DNA from 2 places in the Pseudomonas sp. 3B-A001-10F genome. Region 1 is predicted to be linked to the other one. Evidence: predicted binding sites of a transcription regulator. Region 1 holds the regulator's gene; the other holds the start of a gene.
What was found. The regulator FliA, encoded in region 1, starts transcription of late flagellar genes. The targets are predictions, from matches to a motif close to CTAAAGTTTNNNNNNNNNNNGCCGNTAA.
Positions count from the first base shown of each region.

Region 2: the regulator FliA is predicted to act here: its motif matches at 5,219-5,246, upstream of AC0ZWN_RS23800 (methyl-accepting chemotaxis protein).

Region 1 is NZ_JBQYFW010000037.1:50,693-58,982, forward strand. Features, by position in the region: gene flhF (flagellar biosynthesis protein FlhF) at 1-608, shown strand, start outside; gene fleN (flagellar synthesis regulator FleN) at 725-1,555, shown strand; gene fliA (RNA polymerase sigma factor FliA) at 1,552-2,292, shown strand; gene AC0ZWN_RS25000 (chemotaxis response regulator CheY) at 2,459-2,830, shown strand; gene AC0ZWN_RS25005 (protein phosphatase CheZ) at 2,849-3,637, shown strand; gene AC0ZWN_RS25010 (chemotaxis protein CheA) at 3,692-5,941, shown strand; gene AC0ZWN_RS25015 (protein-glutamate methylesterase/protein-glutamine glutaminase) at 5,991-7,139, shown strand; gene AC0ZWN_RS25020 (flagellar motor protein) at 7,139-7,879, shown strand; gene motD (flagellar motor protein MotD) at 7,892-8,290, shown strand, end outside.
Region 2 is NZ_JBQYFW010000033.1:39,303-47,592, forward strand. Features, by position in the region: gene rep (DNA helicase Rep) at 1-737, opposite strand, end outside; gene AC0ZWN_RS23785 (putative bifunctional diguanylate cyclase/phosphodiesterase) at 1,000-2,673, shown strand; gene AC0ZWN_RS23790 (NorM family multidrug efflux MATE transporter) at 2,695-4,089, opposite strand; gene AC0ZWN_RS23795 (LysR substrate-binding domain-containing protein) at 4,248-5,168, shown strand; gene AC0ZWN_RS23800 (methyl-accepting chemotaxis protein) at 5,353-7,329, shown strand; gene AC0ZWN_RS23805 (aldose 1-epimerase family protein) at 7,549-8,290, shown strand, end outside.

The sequences.
Region 1 (8,290 bases):
AGCTGGCCGCGCGTTATGTGCTGAAATACGGCGCGCAGAATGTCGCGCTGGTGAGCATGGACAGTTTCCGTATCGGCGCTCAGGAACAACTGAAGACGCTGGGCCGCATTCTCAATGTGCCAGTGACCCACGTCGATCCGGGCCAATCGCTGGTGCAAGCGCTGGATCCACTGCTGCGCAAACGCGTGGTATTGATCGATACTGCCGGCCTGCAAGCCAGCGATCCGGCCCTGCGCATGCAGCTGGAAAGTCTGGCCGGGCGTGGCATTCGTTCAAAAAATTATCTGGTCTTGGCAACCACCAGCCAGAAACAGGTTCTAACCGCCGCTTATCACAGTTACAAGCGTTGCGGGCTTGCCGGCTGCATCCTGACTAAACTGGATGAAACGGCCAGCCTTGGCGAAGTGTTGAGCCTGGCGATCAGTCATGAATTGCCGGTCGCGTACCTGACCGATGGCCCACGGATTCCGGATGATTTGCATCTGCCGCGCCGTCATCAACTGGTCAGCCGCGCCGTCAGCGTGCAAATGCAGGAAGAACCCAGCGAAGAAGCCATGGCTGACATGTTCGCTGATATCTATCACAGCCCGACCAAGCAGGTAGGCTGAGGTATTCATGAACAGTTTTTGTACCTACATCGATGGTCTGCCATGCATTGTTCCGGTTGTGAACGCGCAGCCAGTAATGTGGCCTCCGTCTATGCAAGACAAGGTAAAGAAATAACATGGGCAGCATGCATCCCGTACAGGTGATCGCGGTGACCGGCGGCAAAGGTGGCGTCGGCAAGACTAACGTGTCAGTGAACTTGTCGCTGGCGCTGGCAGAGCTTGGCCGTCGGGTCATGCTGCTGGACGCCGACCTGGGTCTGGCGAACGTTGACGTATTGTTGGGGCTGACCCCTAAACGCACGCTGGCCGACGTCATCGAAGGCCGGTGCGAGCTGCGCGACGTGCTGTTGCAAGGCCCCGGTGGCATTCGCATCGTGCCGGCGGCGTCCGGCACCCAGAGCATGGTGCACCTGAGCCCGGCGCAACATGCCGGCCTGATTCAGGCGTTCAGCGACATCGGCGACAATCTCGATGTACTGGTGATCGATACCGCTGCGGGTATTGGTGACTCGGTAGTCAGTTTTGTTCGCGCCGCGCAAGAAGTGTTGCTGGTGGTCTGCGATGAGCCGACCTCGATCACTGACGCCTACGCGCTGATCAAACTGCTCAACCGCGATTACGGCATGAACCGCTTCCGCGTCCTCGCCAACATGGCGCAGAGCCCGCAGGAAGGGCGCAACCTGTTCGCCAAGTTGACCAAGGTCACGGATCGCTTCCTTGACGTGGCCCTACAATACGTCGGCGCCGTGCCTTACGACGAAAGCGTGCGTAAAGCGGTGCAGAAGCAGCGCGCGGTGTACGAAGCCTTTCCGCGTTCCAAGTGCGCGCTGGCGTTCAAGGCGATCGCGCAGAAGGTCGACACCTGGCCGCTGCCCGCCAACCCGCGTGGCCACCTTGAGTTTTTCGTCGAGCGCCTCGTGCAGCAAACGGCAGGGCCCGTGCTATGACCGCAAGCGGTATGAACTACTACAAGAAGTCGGCACGTGACGCGCAGTACGAGTTGATCGAGCGTTACGCGCCACTGGTCAAACGCATTGCCTACCACTTGCTGGCGCGCTTGCCGGCGAGTGTGCAGGTCGAAGACCTGATCCAGGCCGGGATGATCGGCCTGCTTGAAGTCTCGACCAAATACGACGCCAGCAAAGGCGCCAGTTTCGAAACGTACGCGGGCATACGAATCCGCGGCGCGATGCTCGACGAAGTGCGCAAAGGGGACTGGGCGCCACGCTCGGTTCACCGCAATACCCGTATGGTCAGCGACGCGATTCGCTCAATTGAAGCTAAAACCGGCCGTGATGCTAAAGATCACGAGGTTGCGGCCGAACTCCAATTGAGTCTCGACGATTACTACGGGATTTTGAATGACACCTTGGGCAGTCGCCTGTTCAGTTTCGACGACCTGTTGCAGGACGGCGAACACGAAGGGCTGCACGAGGATGGCGCGAGTGCTCATATGGAGCCGTCACGCGATCTGGAAGATGAACGTTTCCAGGCAGCGTTGGCGGACGCGATTGCCAATTTGCCGGAGCGTGAGCGACTGGTGTTGGCGCTGTACTACGACGAAGAGCTGAACCTCAAGGAGATCGGTGAAGTCCTTGGCGTCAGTGAATCGCGGGTCAGCCAGTTACACAGCCAGTGCGCGGCCCGTTTGCGGGGGCGTTTGGGGGAGTGGCGAGCGCGCTGAAGGCAGTGTGGGGACACTGCGAACGAGGCTGGTGCGGTGATGAACGGCACCGGTCTTGCTCTGTTGTGCTCCAGACAGTCTTCGAGTGCTGCGCCGATTGATTGAAGTGGCGCGTCCAGGTGCTGGGCGCGTTTAAGACTGCTTGGAGGTCGAATTGAACAAAGACATGAAAATCCTCATCGTTGATGACTTCTCAACGATGCGGCGGATCATCAAGAACCTGCTGCGTGATCTTGGGTTCACCAACACCGTCGAGGCTGACGATGGCGTGACTGCCATTCCAGTGCTCAACAGCGGAAGCATCGACTTTCTGGTAACGGACTGGAACATGCCGGGCATGACCGGTATCGACCTGCTGCGCCATGTGCGTGCCGATGAAAAACTCAAGCACCTGCCAGTGCTGATGGTGACTGCAGAAGCCAAGCGCGAGCAGATCATTGAAGCCGCTCAGGCTGGTGTAAACGGCTACGTAGTCAAACCTTTCACGGCTCAGGCGTTGAAAGACAAAATCGAGAAGATTTTCGAACGCATCGGCTGATGAACGCGCGGGGGAGCTATGGAGCATAACGAATCTTCACAGGGCGATTTCGAGTCGACCCTGAAAAAACACGCGGTCGAACTGGTCGAAAGCCTTGAAAAAGGCAGGTTCGGCGACGCTGTGCAACTGATCCATGAGCTCAATCAGACCCGTGACCGTGGCCTGTACCAGGAAGTCGGCAAGCTCACACGTGAACTGCACAGTGCGATCGTCAACTTCCAGATCGATCCGAACATGCCGCAGGCCGAGGAAGTGTCGCAAATCACCGACGCCACCGAACGCCTGGGCTATGTGGTCAAGCTGACAGAAGCCGCGGCCAACCGCACCATGGATCTGGTGGAAAGCGCCACGCCGGTGGTCAACAGTCTGGCTGATGAAGCGCAGACCTTGAGCGCCGATTGGGGTCGCTTCATGCGTCGCGAGGTCGGGGCTGAAGAGTTCCGCGAGCTGGCGCGCCGGGTCGACGGTTTTCTGTCACGCAGCAGCACGGACAACCGTGCGGTGTCGAGCAATCTCAACGACATCCTGCTGGCCCAGGATTACCAGGACCTGACCGGTCAGGTGATCAAGCGTGTGACCCAACTGGTCACCGAAGTCGAAAGCAATTTGCTCAAACTCGTGCTCATGGCCAGTCAGGTCGACCGCTTTGCGGGCATCGAACATGACCGCGCCGCGATGCTTGCAGAAAAAGATCCACAAAAACATCTCTCGCAGGGTGAAGGTCCGCAGATTCATGCCGATAAACGAGAAGACGTTGTGTCCGGTCAGGACGATGTGGACGATTTGTTATCCAGCCTCGGATTCTAGAGTTGTGGAATTTTAGGTTTTTTGGGTTTTTAGACCTGTAGGAGCACCCCATTAATGAGCTTCGGCGCCGATGAAGAGATCCTTCAGGATTTCCTGGTTGAGGCCGGCGAGATTCTTGAGCAACTGTCCGAACAACTGGTCGAGCTGGAAAGCCGTCCGGATGACGCAGATCTGCTCAACGCAATTTTTCGCGGTTTCCACACTGTAAAAGGGGGCGCCGGCTTCCTTCAGCTCAACGAGCTGGTGGAGTGCTGTCACATCGCCGAAAACGTGTTCGACATCCTGCGCAAGGGTGAGCGTCGCGTTGATGCAGAACTGATGGACGTTGTCCTCGAAGCACTGGACGCGGTGAACAGCATGTTCAGCGAAGTCCGTGAGCGTGCACCGATCACCGCCGCTACCCCGGAACTGCTGGCCGCCCTGGCGCGTCTGGCCGAACCGCAATCGGCGGATGCCGCCCCGGCATCGCCGGTAGCCGAGATGATCGAAGACCTGGTCGTCGAAGGCGACGCGTCGGGCGACATCACCGATAACGAATTTGAACAACTGCTGGACTCGCTGAACGCCGTCAAGGCTGAAGCTGAAGCCCCGGCCGCTGTTGCACCTGCGCAAACGGCCGCTGAAGCCGCGAGCGACGAAATCACTGACGCCGAGTTCGAGTCGTTGCTCGATCAGTTGCATGGCAAAGGCCAGTTCGCGGCGGATGCCGTGGCACCGACCGCAGCGGCTCCAGCAGCCCCGGCGGCGGGCGACAGCTCGGATATCACCGACGACGAATTCGAAGCCCTGCTCGATCAACTGCATGGCAAGGGCAACTTTGCCGTTGAAGCACTGGAATCGGCGATCGCCTCGGCACCGGCTGCCGGCAGCGATCTGATCAGCGATCACGAGTTCGAATCGCTGCTCGACGAATTGCACGGCAAAGGCAAGTTCACTGACGTTGGCGCCGCGACTGCCGGCGCTGCTTCCACGGTGGCTGCGCCGGCCGCCAAGGCTGCGGCCGCTCCGGCTGCAGCACCGAAGGCAGCTCCCAAGCCTGAGCCGAAAGCCGAAGCGCCGAAACCGGCTGCCGCTGCTGCACCGGCTCCGGCCCGTGCTGCCGCCGCACCGCCGCCAGAAAAACCGGCGAGCGAAGCGGAAACCACGGTACGGGTTGATACCGCGCGTCTCGACGAAATCATGAACATGGTCGGCGAGCTGGTGCTGGTGCGTAACCGTCTGGTGCGCCTGGGCCTCAACAGCGGCGACGAAGCCATGTCCAAGGCCGTGTCGAACCTCGACGTGGTCACGGCTGACTTGCAGACCGCGGTGATGAAGACGCGGATGCAGCCGATCAAGAAGGTCTTCGGGCGCTTCCCGCGTCTGGTTCGCGACTTGGCTCGTCAGCTGAAGAAAGAGATCAACCTGGAACTGGTGGGCGAAGAAACCGACCTCGACAAAAACCTTGTCGAGGCCCTGGCCGACCCGCTGGTCCACTTGGTGCGCAACGCGGTCGACCACGGCATCGAGTCGCCGGAAGAGCGCGAGGCATCGGGCAAGGCCCGTGGCGGTCGTGTTGTTCTGGCCGCCGAGCAGGAAGGCGACCACATCCTGTTGTCGATTTCCGATGACGGCAAAGGCATGGACCCGAACGTCCTGCGCGCCATCGCGGTAAAGCGCGGCGTGATGGACAAGGACGCAGCCGATCGCCTGAGCGATACCGAGTGCTACAACCTGATCTTCGCCCCGGGTTTCTCGACCAAGACCGAGATCTCCGACGTGTCCGGCCGCGGTGTCGGCATGGACGTGGTGAAGACCAAGATTTCCCAGCTCAACGGTTCGATCAACATTTACTCGACCAAGGGCCAGGGCTCGAAGATCGTCATCAAGGTACCGCTGACCCTCGCGATCATGCCAACCCTGATGGTCATGCTCGGCAATCAGGCGTTTGCGTTCCCGCTGGTCAACGTCAACGAAATCTTCCACCTCGACTTGTCGACCACCAACGTCGTCGACGGTCAGGAAGTGGTGATCGTGCGGGACAAGGCGCTGCCGTTGTTCTACCTCAAGCGCTGGCTGGTCAGCTCCGCCGCTCACGAAGAGCAGCGTGAAGGCCACGTGGTGATCCTTTCGGTGGGCACCCAGCGGATCGGCTTCGTCGTCGATCAACTGGTCGGTCAGGAAGAAGTGGTCATCAAGCCATTGGGCAAAATGCTCCAGGGCACTCCGGGCATGTCCGGCGCCACCATTACCGGTGACGGCCGCATCGCGCTGATTCTCGATGTTCCAAGCATGCTCAAGCGTTACGCCGCACGGCGTATTTGAATCCGGGGCGGCGGGGCGACAACGTCCCGCTGCACCTAATGGAGTGTTTATGGCAGTCAAAGTCCTGGTGGTGGACGATTCGGGTTTTTTCCGCCGCCGCGTCTCGGAAATTCTTTCTGCGGATCCGAGCATTCAGGTGGTCGGCACTGCAACCAACGGTAAAGAGGCGATTGATCAGGCCCTGGCACTCAAGCCGGACGTGATCACCATGGACTACGAGATGCCGATGATGGACGGCATCACGGCAGTGCGGCACATCATGCAGCGCTGCCCGACCCCGGTGTTGATGTTCTCCTCGCTGACGCACGAAGGCGCCCGGGTCACCCTGGATGCGCTGGACGCCGGCGCGGTGGATTTCCTGCCGAAGAATTTCGAAGACATCTCGCGCAACCCCGAGAAGGTCAAGCAACTGCTGTGCGAGAAGGTCCATAGCATCTCGCGCAGTAATCGTCGTTTCAGTGCCTACAGCGCGCCTGCGCCGGTTGCAGCACCAGCGCCGACGCCTGCTCCGGCAGCATCGAGCTTCAGCAGCCACAGCAGCAGTCACAGCACCAGCGCGCCGGCTCGTCCGGCTCCAGCGCCGGCACCGACTCGCGCCCCGGCCGCCAGCGCTTCGTCGCCTGCACCGAAACGCAAGGCCTACAAACTGGTTGCCATCGGGACCTCGACTGGCGGCCCGGTTGCGCTGCAACGCGTGCTGACTCAGTTGCCGGCGAATTTCCCGGCGCCGATCGTGCTGATCCAGCACATGCCGGCAGCGTTCACCAAGGCCTTCGCCGAACGTCTCGACAAGCTCTGCCGCATCAGCGTCAAGGAAGCCGAGGATGGCGACATCCTGCGTCCGGGCCTGGCGTTGCTCGCTCCGGGTGGCAAGCAAATGATGATCGATGGCCGTGGCGCGGTGAAAATCCTCCCGGGCGACGAGCGTCTGAACTACAAGCCGTGTGTGGACATCACCTTCGGTTCGGCGGCGAAATCCTACGGCGACAAAGTTCTGGCGGTGGTGTTGACCGGCATGGGCGCCGACGGCCGTGAAGGCGCGCGTCTGCTCAAGCAGGGCGGCAGCGCGGTGTGGGCACAGGATGAGGCAAGCTGCGTGATCTACGGCATGCCGATGGCCATCGTTAAAGCCGACCTCGCCGACGCGGTGTACAGCCTCGACGACATCGGCAAGCACATTGTCGAGGCGTGTCTCTGATGGATGTTTTAAGCCTTATCGGGATCATCATGGCGTTCGTCGCCATCATCGGTGGTAACTACCTTGAAGGTGGTCACCTCGGTGCGCTGGCCAACGGCCCGGCGGCATTGATCGTACTGGGCGGCACCATCGGTGCCGCACTGCTGCAATCGCCGATGAGCGCGTTCAAACGCGCCATGCAGATCCTTGCCTGGATTCTGTTTCCGCCACGGGTCGATCTGGCCGGCGGCATCGATCGCGTCGTCAACTGGAGCCTCACCGCGCGCAAGGAAGGCCTGCTGGGTCTGGAAGGCGTGGCTGATGCCGAACCTGACAACTACTCGCGCAAAGGCCTGCAACTGCTGGTCGATGGCGCCGAGCCGGAAGCGATCCGCAGCATCCTCGAAGTGGACTTCTACACCCAAGAAGCCCGCGATATCGAAGCGGCGAAAGTCTTTGAAAGCATGGGCGGCTACGCGCCAACCATCGGCATCATCGGTGCGGTGATGGGCCTGATCCACGTGATGGGCAACTTGGCTGATCCAACACAACTGGGCAGCGGCATCGCTGTGGCGTTCGTCGCGACCATTTACGGCGTGGCCAGTGCCAACCTGGTGTTGCTGCCAGTGGCGGCCAAGCTGAAGTCAATCGCGTTGCGGCAGTCGCGTTATCGCGAAATGTTGCTGGAAGGGATCTTGTCGATCGCCGAAGGTGAAAACCCTCGCTCCATTGAGTTGAAGCTGCAAGGCTTCATGGATTAAGGGAATAACCTCATGGCACGTCGTCGCCACCAGGAAGAGCATGTAAACCACGAACGCTGGCTGGTTTCCTACGCTGACTTCATCACGCTGCTGTTCGCGTTCTTCGTGGTCATGTACTCGATTTCGTCGATCAACGAAGGCAAGTACAAAGTCATTTCCGAAGCGCTGATCGGCGTCTTCACCGACTCCGACCGCTCGCTCAAACCGATCCCGATTGGCGATGAACGACCGAAGACCGTGACCCCGGCCAAGCCGCTGGTCAAGGACGCCGAGCAGGTTGACGCCGGTATTGCCGGTGCCAGCGATCCGCTGAAAAGCATCGCCGATGACATCAGCGCCGCGTTCGGCGATTTGATCAGCTCCAATCAGATGACCGTGCGCGGCAACGAGTTGTGGGTCGAGATCGAGCTC
Region 2 (8,290 bases), on a different contig from region 1:
GACTGGTCGTCGTCGCCTACCACGGTGAACTGGTTGCGCTTGCCGATGAGCATTTTTACCAGCAGGTATTGGCTGGCGTTGGTGTCCTGGTATTCGTCGACCAGCAGGTAACGCACCTTGTTCTGCCACTTTTCGAGGATGTCGGCATGTTCTTCGAAGAGTTTTACCGGCAGCAGGATCAGGTCGTCGAAGTCCACCGCGTTGAACGCTTTCAGCGTCCGCTGGTAGTGGGTGTAGACGATGGCGGCGGTCTGTTCCTTGGGATTGCGCGCGTTCTCCAGCGCCTGAGGCGGCAGGATCAGGTCGTTTTTCCAGGCGCCGATCATGTTCTTGATCTCGTCGACGCCGTCGTCGCCCGCGTACTCTTTCTGCATGATGTCGGTCATCAGGGCTTTGACGTCGGTCTCGTCAAAGATCGAGAAACCGGGTTTGTAGCCCAGCCGCACGTGTTCCTTGCGGATGATGTTCAGACCGAGGTTGTGGAACGTGCAGACGGTCAGGCCGCGACCTTCGCCGGCGCGCAGCAGTGTGCCGACCCGCTCTTTCATCTCGCGCGCGGCCTTGTTGGTAAAGGTCATGGCGACGATGTACTGGGCACGGATGCCGCAGTTCTGGATCAGGTGCGCGATCTTGCGCGTGATCACGCTGGTCTTGCCGGAGCCAGCACCGGCGAGCACCAATAGAGGGCCGCCGACGTAGTTCACGGCTTCTTGCTGCCGGGGATTGAGTCGGGACATACGAAAATTCGGGAGTCATTGACGAAATGGGCCGGCATTTTAACAGGCTCAGCGATTTGTGCTGCTCTCTCCGACTTGTGACGTACCGCGCGATTCAAATTTGCCGGTTTTGTTACTTTCGCGGAGGATGCGCGGTGATTTTGCGGCTAATGTTCTCATTCGTGACACAAAATAACGTTTTGATAACCGTTGTCATTTGGTCATTGAACGGCGCAACGGCATAATGCCCCGCCCACATCATTGCAGAGTCTAGGGAGCTAGCTTGTCTACGCCTGTCGAACCCTTGCGTTTGCTGCTACTGGCCGAAGAGCCAGCGTGGACAGCGTTATTGCGTGAGTGTCTGGCTCCAATGGGGAGCGCGGCGGTGCTGATCAGCGCGCCGAGCTGGGATTCGGTCAGCAGTTTGTTCGAAGACAACCGCCATGCGGTGTTGTTGACCCTTCCGGCATTGCAACCGGCACCGGGCCGGTGCAGCCTGCCGACGGTCTTGCTGCTGGAACATGAACCGGACACCGCGCCGGTTGGCGTCAGTGACTGGCTGGTGTTCGACGCCCTCGACGCCGGCATGCTGCGCCGCTGCCTGCGCCATGTGCGCGAACGCGGCGTTCTCGAAAACACCCTGCAACGCCTCGCCGAGCAGGATCCGCTGACCGGCATCGCCAACCGTCAGGGTTTCCAGACCTTGCTTGCTGCGCGCCTCGCGGAAAACGACGGTCGCGGCCTGGCCCTCGGGCATCTCGATCTCGACAACTTCCGCCACGCCAACGATGCGCTTGGCCATCAGGCGGGCGATCGCTTGATCCTGCAAGTGGTCGCACGGCTGAAAAGTCAGCTCGAAGCCGGTGATCAACTGGCGCGGCTGGGCAGCGATGAGTTTGCCCTGCTGATCGACACCCGCCGTGCACCGCAGCGCGCCGAGTGGATGGCCGAACGCATCACCGAAGCGCTCGCCGAACCGTATTGGGTCGATGGCGAAAGCCTGCTGATCGGCTCCAGTCTCGGCATCGCCCACGCCCGTGCGCAGGGCGGCGCCGATCCGCTGATGTGGCACGCCCACATCGCCATGCAGCAGGCCAAGAGCACCCAGGGCTGCACCTTCCATATCTTCAACGAACGCATCAACCGCAATGCGCGGAGCATGGCCGACCTCGAAAGCGAGTTGCGCCGAGCGTTGCGTCGCGATGAGCTGGAATTGCATTACCAGCCACGCCTGAATCTTGAGGATGGCCAGATTGTCGGCCTCGAAGCGTTGGTGCGCTGGCGTCATGGCGAGCGCGGTTTGCTGCCGCCGAGTGAATTTGTCCCTTTGGCCGAGCAGAGCGGTTTGATCGTGCCGCTGGGTTACTGGGTGATTTCCCGGGCCTTGCGTGACATGCAGGCGTTGCGCGAGCGCGGGCTGCCGGCGCTGCACATGGCGATCAACCTGTCATTCCGCCAGTTTCAAGACAGTCAGTTGTTGCCGACGCTGAGCCGGTTGATTGCCGAGCGTGGCGTTGAGGCGCAGTGGCTGGAATTCGAACTGACTGAAACCGCCGTGATGCGCCGTAGCGATCTGGTCAAGCAGACCATGGACGCTCTCGGCCGTCTCGGTGTGCGCTTCTCGCTGGATGACTTTGGCACCGGGTTCTCGTCGTTCGTGCACCTCAACAGCCTGCCGATCACCTTGCTGAAGATCGACAAAAGCTTTGTCGGCGGCATGGAGCAGCGCGAAGAGAACCGCAAACTGGTGCACGCGATGATCAATCTCGCGCACAACCTGCATCTGGAAGTGGTGGCGGAGGGGGTGGAAACCCCTGAACAGCTAGAACTGTTGCGCGGGTTTGGCTGCGATCAGGTGCAGGGTTATCTGATCAGCCGGCCGTTGCCGTTGGCGGAGTTGGTTGAGTATCTAACCTTCGGCTCAAGCCAACAGTCAGCCCTCGAAATCGTGAGCTGAACGCATAACCCTGTGGGAGCTTCATTCAGGTTGAGGGATGTTGAAGCCCCGAGATTGCGGCTCCAGCCGAATCATCCGCTTCATCTTCCATTCAAACGCCAGCGTCAAACTCACCGCCGCACACGCCAGGCCCAGCGCCAATCCCCACCAGACACCCGTTGGCCCCCAGTTCAAGTGGAACGCCATCCACCACGCCGCCGGCGCGCCGATCAGCCAATAGCAAGCGAGCCCGACCAGAAACGTGGTCTTCGCATCCTTGAGTCCACGGATGCAGCCCATGGCAATCGTCTGCGTGCCGTCGAACAGCTCGAACCACGCCGCCACTGCCAGCAGGCTCACCGCCAGGCGAATCACCTCGGCAAACGCCGGATCATTGTGATCGAGGAACAACCCGACCAACTGGTTCGGCAACAGCCAGAACACCATCGCGAATCCCAACATCACCACCGCGCCAAAGACGATCCCGACCCGCCCGGACATCCGCGCATCGCTCAGTTGCCCGGCACCGTAATGCTGACCGACGCGCATGGTGATCGCGTACGACATGCCCGCCGGCACCATGAACGCCACCGAGACAATTTGCAGGGCAATCTGGTGCGCGCCCAACTGCGTGCTACCCATGGTGCCCATGCACAGAGCTGCGAACGCGAACAAACCGACTTCCACCGCATACGTGCCACCGATTGGCAGGCCGAGGCGCCACAACTCTTTCAGGTACTGCCGGTTCGGCCGCGACAGGCCCGCGCGCAGCGGGTACGCGTCATAGGCCGGATGCCGGCGGATGTGCCAGGCCAGCGCCAACGCCATGCAATTGGCGACAATCGCTGTGACCAGGCCGATGCCCGTCAGGCCCATTTTCGGCAGACCGAACATGCCGGTGATCAGCGCGTAATTGAGCAGGAAATTCGCCACCGTGCCGGCCAGGCTGATGACCATCACCGGTGTCGCCCGGCCGATTGCACTGGTGAAACCGCGCAGGGCCATGAAGCTCAGGTAGCCGGGCAGGGCGAACGGCAGCGCTATCAGGAATTGCCCGGCCGCGTTGACGTTGGTTTCGGTCTGACCGAACAGCAGCAACACCGGTTTCAGGTTCCACAACAGCAACCCGGCGCCCAGCGCCATCAGCCACGCCAGCCACAATCCGGCCTGGGTCAGACGCGCAGCGCCAATGATGTCGCCGGCGCCCTTGCGAATCGCCACCAATGTGCCGACCGCTGCAATCACGCCGATGCAGAAAATCGACACGAACGAGTAAGTCGCCGCACCGAGACCGCCGCCCGCAAGCGCTTCAGGACTCAGGCGCGCCATCATCAACGTGTCAGTCAGCACCATCAACATGTGCGCCAACTGTGAAGCAATCAACGGCCCTGCCAGCCGCAGAATGGCCCAGAGTTCGGTACGCACAGGATGCTGCATGGTCATCACCACTCAATTTCAGAGGGAACAGGAGACCGTCGATTCTCGGCGCTTGGCGGGCTTTGCACAAAGGGATAAAAAGGATGGGTGGCATGATTAAAACTCATCTTGAGTAAACGGTTTAAGATTGGTTTTATCCCGCTATCGGAGCTTTCTGCATGTCTCGTCGTCTTCCTCCCTTGTATGCCCTGCGCGCATTTGAAGCGGCGGCGCGACATAGTTCGTTCACCCGGGCTGCCGAGGAACTGTCGATTACCCAGAGTGCGGTAAGTCGGCATATTCGGACCCTCGAAGATCACTTCGCCTGTCGGCTGTTTCATCGCAGCGGGCGCAATCTGCAACTGACCGAAGCGGCGCGGTTGCTGCTGCCCGGGATCCGCGAAGGCTTCAGCGCGCTGGAGCGGGCCTGCAATACCTTGCGTGCCGAGGACGACATTTTGCGCATGAAAGCGCCCTCGACCCTGACCATGCGCTGGTTGCTCGCGCGCCTGAGTCGCTTCCGCCATTTGCAGCCTGGCAACGAAGTGCAACTGACCAGTGCGTGGATGGACGTCGATTCGGTGGACTTTAACGATGAGCCGTTCGACTGCGCGGTGCTGTTGAGTGACGGGCATTTTCCGCCGGATTGGGAGGCGAGCCTGCTGTTTCCTGAAGAGCTGATTCCGGTGGGGGCGCCAAACCTGCTGAATGATCAGCCGTGGGATCTGGCTCGACTGGCTTGCACCGAATTACTTCACCCGACACCGGACCGTCGCGATTGGCGCAGTTGGCTGGAACACATGGGGCTGTCCGATCAGGTGTCACTCAAGGGTGGGCAAGTGTTCGATACCCTCGAATTGGGCATGATCGCGGCGGCGCGCGGGTACGGTGTATCGATGGGCGACCTGTTGATGGTCGCCGAAGATGTGGCGCAGGGAAGGCTGAGCCTGCCGTGGCCAACCGCGGTCGCCAGCGGCTTGAATTACTACCTTGTGTGGCCAAAGACCCGCCCGGGAGGTGAACGTTTGCGCCGTCTCAGCGACTTTCTGCAAAGCGAAGTCCGCGCCATGGAGTTGCCGGCGGTTGCGCGCTTGAGCTGAAACGTTAGAGCCGCCACAATACCGGCCTTGTGCCATAACCTTGTTTTCCGCTCAAGTATTTGGATCCACCGCCGAATACGTGCTTGTGGAACCGTCGTGCCGGTATCCACGATTCACCCACACAACCAGAAAAATTTCCGAGTCGAGATCAAGGAGGATCCCGTGGCTCGGCCAGGAGCTGTCCATGTCTCAACCTCGCGCTCGGATTGCCTCGCAGCTGGGCCTCGCGCTCGCTGTAATACTGGCGATAGTTATCAGTGGCAGTACGGTGTTCGCCTTGCGTTCGCTGGACTCCGCCAACCTCGCCACCCGTGAAGAGCATCTGGCCAGTGAGGCGCGGCTGCTGGCCGACCAACTGAGCACCTTCCACGGCACGCTGCGTGAAAGCACCCAGCGCCTGAGCGGGCTGTTCGAGAAGCGCTTCAGCGTAGGTCTGAGCATTCACCCGAGTGAGCCTGTGAATGTTGCCGGCACCCAGACCCCGGGCCTGCACCTGGGCAGCGAAGTGCTGAACAACAACTTCAAGGAAGTCGACGAGTTCAAGCAGATGACCGCCGGCGTCGCCACACTGTTCGTGCGCAGCGGCGAAGACTTCATCCGCGTCAGCACTTCGCTGACCAAACAGGATGGCACCCGTGCCATCGGCACCTTGCTCGATCACGCGCACCCGGCCTACGCGAAGTTGATGGCGGGGCAGGGTTACGTCGGTCGCGCCTTGCTGTTCGATCGCTCCTACATGACCCAATACACCCCGGTGCGTGATGGCAGCGGCAAGGTGATTGCGGTGCTGTTCGTCGGCTTCGATTACACCGACGCGCAGAACATCCAGTTCGATAACCTCAAGCGCTTCCGCATTGGCCAGAGCGGTTCGCTGGCGTTGCTCGACGAGCAAAACAAATGGCTGGTCGCGCCAGCGGGGGTGCAGGCGCTGGATCAAGCCGTTCCGGTGATCAAAGGTTTGGCTGCAAAGCCGGGCAAGGGTGAGTTCTGGAGCGACACCTCGGAAGATTTCTACAGCATTGCCGTGCCGTTCGATGGCGGGCCATGGTCGGTCGTGGCGAGCATGCCGAAAGCCGAGATCCGCGCGGTGACCTGGAGCGTGGGTACGCAACTGGCCATTGGCAGTCTGTTGGCGATGCTGCTGGCGGTCGGATCTGTGGTCTGGCTGCTGCGCAGCAAACTGGCGCCTCTGGGGGATCTGGTGCGTCAGGCCGAGGCCTTGGGCGCCGGTGATCTGAGCGTTCGCCTGAACGTATCGAGCAACGATGAAATCGGTCAGTTGTCGCGCGCGTTCAACCAGATGAGCCAGGCGCTGTCGACCATGGTCGAGCACATCCGCCGCTCTTCGGAAGAGGTCAATAGCCGTGCCCAGGCCCTGTCCGGTTTGTCCGGTGGTGCGTATGAAGGCATGGAGCAACAATCTGGCGAAATCACCAGCATGGCCGGCGCGGTGGAAGAGTTCAGTGCGACGTCGTTGAACATCGCCGACAACATGGGCGCGACCCAGCGTCTGGCGCAGGAAAATGCCCAGCAAACGCAGATTGGCCGCAGCTCGATGGAAGAAGCGTCGTCCTCGCTGGAGCAAATCGCTGGCGCCCTGAACAGCACCGCCACCGTGATCAACACCCTCGGTCAGCGCTCGCAGGAAATCGGCGGCATCGTGGGTGTGATCACCTCGATCGCCGAGCAGACCAACCTTCTGGCACTTAACGCAGCAATCGAAGCTGCCCGTGCTGGTGAGCAGGGTCGTGGCTTTGCTGTGGTGGCCGATGAAGTGCGCAGCCTGGCTTCGCGCACCCGTCAGGCGACCGACGAGATTTCCAGCATGATCCACAGCATCCAGCAGGAAACCGGCAACGCGATCAGCACCATGGAGCAGGGCAATGTGCTGATGCAGGAAGGCTTGTCGCGCAACGCCAACGTGGCGTCGGCGCTGGCGCGTATCGATGAGCAGAGCCGTTCGGCGGGGCAGCAGTTTGCTGCGATTACCACGGCCACTCAGGAGCAGAGCAGCACTGCGACCTTGTTGAGCAGCAACTTGCAGAGCATTGCGTTGGCGAACAGTGAGCAGCGTGAGGTTGTGTCGAACTTGGCTGTTACGGCTAAAGAGCTGGAGAAACTGGCGGCGGATTTGCGTTCCGAGGTTGATCGCTTCCGTTGATGGGTGGCTGAAATCGCTATCGCGAGCAGGCTCACTCCTACAGGTATATCGGTTGGTCGCAATTTTTGTGGTCACTGAAGATCCCTGTAGGAGTGAGCCTGCTCGCGATCGCCTCACTGCCAATCCTGGGTAAAACACTCGAGCTCTTTCTCTTTCATACTTGCTGAAACGTTTCCGCAGCGCTATAAAAATGGCACAACTCCAATAAAGGCTGCTGCCATGACCCCGCTCAAACTCGCCGTCGCCCTCGGCGCATTCTCTGCTGCTTCCCACGCCTTGGCTTGGGATTACGTCCTTCTCGATACCAACAAGCCCGCGCAAAACTGGACCATCACCAGTGAGCAGCTCGGCGTGAAAACCGCCAAACCCTTCTCCGTGAGCCTGCGTACCTTGCACGGTGGGCGGCAAGAAGGCGTCAGCATCGTCGATATCGATAACGGCGCGATGAAACTCTCGGTGGTGCCCACCCGAGGCATGAACGTCTTGCAGGCTTCTGTCGGCAACGTGCGGATGGGTTGGGATTCGCCGGTCAAGGACGTGGTCAACCCGGCCTTTATCGAGCTCAACGGGCGTGGTGGGCTGGGTTGGCTGGAGGGCTTCAATGAACTGGTCGCCCGCTGCGGTTACGAATGGGTCGGCCATCCCGGCATCGACAATGGCGAACTGCTGACCTTGCACGGCCGCGCCGCCAACATCCCGGCCAGCACCGTCACCCTGCACATCGATGAAAAGCCGCCCTACGCCATCAGCCTGCGTGGCGAATTGAAAGAACAGGCCTTCAAGAAAGTCGACTTCTCGGTCGTCACTGAACTGGTCACCGAACCCGGCAGTGTGCGTTTCGCACTCAACGATACGCTGAGCAACAACGGCGACTATCCGAAGGAATACCAGGCGCTGTATCACAGCAATTTCAGCACGCCGTTCCTCGAGCAGGGCGCACGTTTTGCTGCACCGGTTAAAC